DNA from 2 places in the Vibrio taketomensis genome. Region 2 is predicted to be linked to the other one. Evidence: predicted binding sites of a transcription regulator. Region 2 holds the regulator's gene; the other holds the start of a gene.
What was found. The regulator MetJ, encoded in region 2, represses methionine synthesis genes. The targets are predictions, from matches to a motif close to TTAGACNTNTANANGTCTAA.
Positions count from the first base shown of each region.

Region 1 (3,425 bases), 880 kb from region 2:
TTTACACAGTTAATGAATACATCTAAGCCATATTCCAAGCGTGCATAATCACCCTTGGTGTACAAATTAATCGGTGCCACTTCTGTTTGTGCGAATTCAGGTAGCATATAGCGCGTGCCTGAACCTGCCGGCACTTGCACCAAAGCATAATCTTCACCATCGACATTGACCAACGCTCCACGCTCTTCGATTAAATAGTCCGCTTGAAACGTTTTGTCGTCACTACACTGATAATGGTAGCCATAGTTTTCGCTATGATTATCTGCACTATTCGAACCATCACTATTGCTAGTCGAACAAGCAGAAAGTAGAACAGCACTGGTTATCAACATGCCGATTCTGATCATGATTACCTCCAATAAAATTAAAGGCTGCAAACGCAGCCTTTAAATAATAGTCTATTTATTTAAATAGTTAGGAACATCCCGAATACTGTCGAGTACCACACTCGCCAACGACTCACCTTGTTCGGTAATTGGTTTACCGGTACGCACGAGAATTTTCGTGCCGACACCAGCGGCTTCAGCGGCCATCATATCTTCCGCTTTATCGCCAATCATGACTGAATTAGCCATATCGATTTTCAGGAAATCACGAGCTGAGATAAACATACCCGGTTTTGGTTTGCGGCAATCACAATCTTGTTTGTAGTCACCTTGACCATGTTCAGCATGGTGTGGACAGTAGTAGATACCATCAAGCTCAACACCATTATCGACAAAGTTCCAATCCATCCACTGAGTCAGTGAAAGAAAACGGTCTTCTGAGAACTTCCCACGTGCAATACCAGACTGGTTAGTTACAAGTACTAGCAAGTAACCCATTTGCTGTAATTTTTTCGTCGCGTCAAAAACGCCCTCGATGAACTCAAAATCGTGTTCGTCATGCACGTAGCCGTGGTCAACGTTAATCACGCCATCACGGTCTAAAAAGACTGCTGGTTTTGCCAAAATTTCTATCTCTAATTACTGTCTATGCTGAGAATTATTACACGCTTTATTTCTTTCATCACTATCTAATTACTTAATCGATTGCTCCGATCAGTGCATTTAGACGTCTAGACGTAAAAATATCTATTGACACTAATTCAACAACACCATAGCATCATCTAACAAATGAGATATAGCTCAACATTATCTACTGGTTCAACTCGAGCTTAAGAAGGATTCTCAATGATTAAGATTAATCAGGTAAATAAGGTGTTCTATCAAGGCAAACAAGCCATTAATGCCCTGAAAGATATTAACCTTCATATCGCACAAGGAACGATATTTGGTGTTATCGGCGCATCAGGCGCTGGTAAAAGTACGCTGATCCGCTGTGTAAACATGCTTGAAGCGCCAACCAGTGGCGAAATCATTGTTGATGGTGTCGACCTAACTAAATTGAGCAAAGCCCAGCTGAGCGAAGCGCGCCGCAATATTGGCATGATCTTCCAGCATTTTAATCTGCTTTTATCACGCACGGTATTCGATAACGTTGCTCTGCCACTTGAGCTCGCCGGTAAAGAGAAGAATCGGGTTCAAGCTAAAGTTACTGAGTTACTGCAACTGGTTGGTCTTGCGGATAAACACGAAAGTTACCCATCGAATTTAAGCGGTGGTCAAAAGCAACGTGTGGCTATCGCTCGCGCTCTAGCTTGCGATCCAAAAGTATTACTATGTGATGAGGCCACCAGCGCTCTAGATCCTGCAACAACGCAATCTATTTTAGAGCTACTACGTGAAATCAACCGCAAACTGAAAATCACTATTTTGCTGATCACACACGAAATGGATGTGGTGAAAAGCATCTGTCACGAAGTGGCGATTATCGGTGGTGGTGAATTGGTTGAAAAAGGCACTGTGGGTGAAATTTTTGCCCACCCTAAAACGCAACTTGCCCATAACTTTATTCGCTCAACCTTGGATCTTTCGATTCCAGAAGATTATCAAGTACGTCTGCAGCCAACTCGTGTTGAAAGCAGTTACCCATTAGTGCGTCTTGAATTTACCGGAGCTACGGTCGATGCGCCTCTGATGAGTCAAATCTCTCGAAAATACAACATCGACGTCAACATTCTTAGTTCCGATCTCGATTACGCCGGTGGCGTGAAATTCGGCATGATGGTAGCAGAGTTGTTCGGCACTGAAGATGATGCAAATAACGCGATTACGTTTTTAAGCGATAACAATGTAAAAGTAGAGGTGCTTGGCTATGTCCTTTAAAACCATTACTGATTGGCTAAACCTCAATTCAGACTTACTGCTTAGCGCAACATGGGAAACGGTTTACATGGTTGCCGTTGCCGGCATCGTCGGCTTCGCGATTGGTATTCCTCTCGGTGTGATTCTGCATACGACCAAAAAAGGCGGCTTACTGGAAAACTCACGCCTAAACCGTACGCTTGGTGCCATCGTCAATATCGGTCGCTCAGTGCCATTTTTAGTCTTGATGGTCGCGATAATTCCAGTCACCAAACTCTTGGTCGGGACATTTATCGGCACTACGGCAGCGATTGTTCCACTCACGATTGGGGCGATTCCGTTTGTTGCTCGCTTAATCGAAGGTGCGCTGCTTGAAGTCCCAACGGGCTTGGTTGAAGCCGCGCAATCAATGGGCGCGACGCCACTACAAATTGTCACCAAAGTGCTACTACCAGAAGCGTTACCAACCATTGTTAACTCTGTAACGATTACACTGGTTACTCTCGTCAGCTATTCAGCAATGGCTGGTACAGTCGGTGGCGGCGGTTTAGGAGATGTTGCTATCCGCTATGGCTTCCATCGCTACGACGTCATAATTATGGCGGTTACGGTGGTGATGCTGATTGTCCTAGTACAAATGATTCAATCTATCGGTGATGCCGTTGTTCGCCGTGTGATCATCGATAAAAGTTTTTATAAGGAGATTGTTATGAAATTTAATGTAAAGGGTTTATTCGCTATTATCGCTGCGGCATCAGCACTTGTACTGACTGGTTGTGGTGAAAAGGAAGTCGATAACAGCAAAATCAAAGTCGGTGTTATTGCCGGTGCAGAAGAACAAGTGGCAGAGATTGCCGCGAAAGTCGCGAAAGAGAAATATGGTCTTGATGTGGAGCTAGTGACATTCACTGACTACGTAACGCCAAATGCGGCATTGGACGATGGTTCTATCGATGTGAATGCGTTCCAGCACAAACCATATCTAGATAAGCAAGTAAACGATCGCGGATACAAACTTGCGATTGCCGGTAACACCTTTGTTTACCCAATTGCAGGTTATTCTAAACAGGTTAAGTCTGTTGATGAGATCCAAGATGGTGCTCGTATTGCCGTACCAAACGACCCGACTAACCTAGGCCGCTCACTGATACTACTTGAGCAACAAGGTCTTATCACTCTACGTGAAGGTTCAGGTCTTGAATCAACAGTTCGTGATATCGTCGCTAACCCGAAAAATAT
Region 1 is NZ_AP019649.1:2,269,826-2,273,250, forward strand. It holds gene Vt282_RS10460 (MliC family protein) at 1-347, opposite strand, end outside; gene gmhB (D-glycero-beta-D-manno-heptose 1,7-bisphosphate 7-phosphatase) at 399-950, opposite strand; gene metN (methionine ABC transporter ATP-binding protein MetN) at 1,173-2,207, shown strand; partial or broken gene Vt282_RS10475 (methionine ABC transporter permease) at 2,197-2,862, shown strand; gene Vt282_RS10480 (MetQ/NlpA family lipoprotein) at 2,896-3,425, shown strand, end outside.
Region 1: the regulator MetJ is predicted to act here: its motif matches at 1,050-1,069, upstream of metN (methionine ABC transporter ATP-binding protein MetN).

Region 2 (3,425 bases):
TTGTTTCAGTATTTGCACCACACGGCGATAGCATTCAGGATCCGCCAAACTGCTACCACCAAATTTATGCAGTTGTCTTTCGATACTCATTTAGTTTTGCTCCAGTGCCAATGCGAATGCTTGTTCCAAATCAGCGATAAGATCGTCTGCATCTTCAAGACCAACTGATAAACGTAATAATTGCTGTGAAACGCCAGCTTCTGCCAGTGCGGCTTCGCCCATCGCGCGGTGTGTCATCGATGCGGGATGACAGATTAAGCTTTCAACACCACCAAGTGATTCTGCGAGGGAGAACAATTGTAGCCCACTCACAAAGGTTTTGAGTTGTTCAAAACTACCTGCAAATTCAAAGCTGAGCATAGAGCCAAAGCCACTTTGTTGTTTGAGTGCAATTTGATGACCTGGATGAGTGGGTAAACTTGGGTGATAAATATTACCGACCAATGCATGTTTTTTGAGAAACTCAAGAATATGCGTTGCGCTCTCTTCGTGGACACGCATACGAGCAGACAATGTGCGTAGACCTCGCAGTGTCATGTAGCTATCAAATGGCGTGCCCGTTGCGCCAATACAATTACCCCACCAAGCGAGTTCTTCCGCCAATTCATGGGTTTTGGTAATGACGACACCGCCAATCACATCGGAGTGGCCGTTAATGAATTTGGTCGTCGAGTGAATGACAATATCCGCGCCGAGTTCAAGAGGCTTTTGGTACACTGGAGTTAGAAAGGTATTGTCGACCGCGACTAAGGCATCAACCGCATGTGCCTGCTGACAAATTTGTTCGATATCCACGACACGCACCAGTGGATTTGATGGTGTTTCAACTAGGACTAATTTAGGCTTTTGAGCTAATGCGTGACTGAGTGCTTGCGGATCAGACTGATCGACAAATAAGACCTTAAAGTCACCTTTTTGAGCGCGAGTGTTAAAAAGACGGTAGCTGCCACCATAGCAGTCATGTGGTGCGATGATGAGGTCATTGGGGCCTAATAAGCTGGTGGCTAACAGATTAAGAGCAGAGGTTCCGCAGTTGGTGATTACCGCGCCTTGGCCTGATTCTAATTGGTAGAGTGTTTTTTCCAGCAAGCCTCGATTAGGGTTGCCTGAACGCGTGTAATCGTATTTTGGCACATCACCAAAAGCAGAGAAACCATAATTGGTTGAAAGATAAATAGGAGGAACGACGGCGTTGTGTTGAGTATCGGACTCTATGCCGGTACGAACCGCGATAGTAGCAGGCTTGCGGGTGCTCATAAGTGTTTCCTTTCGAACAAATTGTGATTTGTCAGTAAGAATGCGTTTTCTCAACGAGCGAGCGTAGATACAATGCATTCACAATCCATTTACGCTACTTTACTTGTCTAAATGTGAGCCGTCAATACATCTGGACGTCTATATGTCTTTGCTTGCAGCCTTAAAAGCCGCTAAAATTAGCACCTAACCAAATTACCGATCAAACTATAACGAAGGTGCGCAATGGCAGACTGGAATGGCGATTACATTAGCCCATATGCTGAACATGGAAAGAAGAGCGAACAAGTAAAAAAGATTACCGTTTCAATTCCATTGAAAGTATTAAAGGTATTGACGGATGAGCGCACGCGCCGCCAAATCAATAACCTACGCCATGCGACTAATAGTGAATTGCTATGTGAAGCGTTTTTGCATGCCTACACCGGACAGCCTTTGCCGACCGATGAAGATTTGCGTAAAGACCGCCCTGATGACATTCCATCAGAAGCGAAAGAATTGATGACGGCGATGGGCATCGAGTTTGAAGCATTTGATGACTAAACGTTGTCGGCTGGTATAAGCACCAACCAGTGATGCACACAAAAACCGCAGTTAAAACTGCGGTTTTTGTGTTTATGATTAACGTTCAAAGAGTCGATAGCAACGACAGCTAAGCCATATAATTTTCAGGCATTTCAATTCGAGCGACACCGGAGTCTACCGCAGCTTGCGCGACGGCTTTGGCGACATTCGCGAGCAGTCTAGGATCCATCGGTTTTGGAATAATGTAATCACGACCAAATTCCAATGAATCCACACCTGCAGCCGCAAGTACTTCTGCTGGTACTGGCAATTTCGCTAGTTGACGAATTGCTTCTACCGCGGCTAATTTCATTTCATCATTTATTTCACTGGCACGCACATCCAGTGCACCGCGGAAAATAAACGGGAAACAAAGTACGTTATTGACTTGGTTTGGATAGTCACTGCGGCCCGTACCCATAATTAAATCATCACGTACTTGATGAGCCAGCTCGGGCTTAATTTCTGGATCTGGGTTTGAACAGGCAAATACGATCGGCTTATCGGCCATTAATTTCAGCGCATCTTGTGGAAGTAGGTTCGGCCCGGACACACCAAGGAAGATATCGGCACCCTCAATCACATCTTCTAGAGTGCGTTTATCGGTATTGTTAGCAAATAACTTTTTGTATTCATTGAGATCGTCACGACGAGTGTGAATTACGCCCTTGCGATCCAACATGTAAATTTTTTCACGCATCGCACCGCATTTGATTAGTAATTCCATACACGCAACGGCGGCTGCACCAGCACCAAGGCAGACAATAGTTGCGTCTTCTAGTTTTTTGCCTTGTAGCTCCATCGCATTAAGCATACCGGCGGCGGTGACTATCGCGGTGCCGTGTTGGTCATCGTGAAAAACCGGCACATCACAACGCTCGATTAGCTGCTTTTCAATTTCAAAGCAATCTGGCGCTTTGATGTCTTCTAAGTTGATGCCACCAAAGGTGTCTGCAATATTGGCAACCGTGTCGACAAACTCTTCAATGGTGCGGTGTTTCACTTCAATATCAATCGAATCTAATCCAGCAAAGCGTTTAAATAGCAGGGCTTTACCTTCCATCACGGGTTTAGACGCCAATGGTCCTAAGTTACCAAGACCTAGAATGGCGGTACCATTTGATATCACGGCGACCATATTGCCTTTGGCGGTGTACCTATAAACATTCTCTGGGTTTTGAGCAATTTCTCGAACGGGCTCAGCCACACCAGGACTATAAGCTAAAGCAAGATCTTTGGCGCTTTCTGCTGGCTTGGTAAGGGCGATTTCAATTTTGCCTGCGATAGGGGATGCGTGGTATTCAAGGGCTTGTTGACGGAAGAGTTCTTCTGCGCTGAGTTCGACTGATTGAGCGTCTGACATAGGATTAATTTCTCGTTATTGTGTAACTGTTAAAAACGTTGTTTTTAAGTTTGATTTGCTATCAAATCTAATCAGTTATTATAGGCTTAACGATAATTAAGAAGGTCTACCAGCTCGCATTTTGGCAAAACAATGGGTTATTGAAAGATAAAGACTGGCGCTGGAAATTGAGGCAATAAAAAAGGACGCTGTGCGTCCTTTTTTAGAATCGGTATAAAGTAGTAATTACTTCTTGCCGCTTGAT
Region 2 is NZ_AP019649.1:182,967-186,391, forward strand. It holds gene Vt282_RS00865 (bifunctional aspartate kinase/homoserine dehydrogenase II) at 1-90, opposite strand, end outside; gene Vt282_RS00870 (O-succinylhomoserine (thiol)-lyase) at 91-1,257, opposite strand; gene metJ (met regulon transcriptional regulator MetJ) at 1,480-1,797, shown strand; gene Vt282_RS00880 (malic enzyme-like NAD(P)-binding protein) at 1,907-3,181, opposite strand; gene rpmE (50S ribosomal protein L31) at 3,407-3,425, opposite strand, start outside.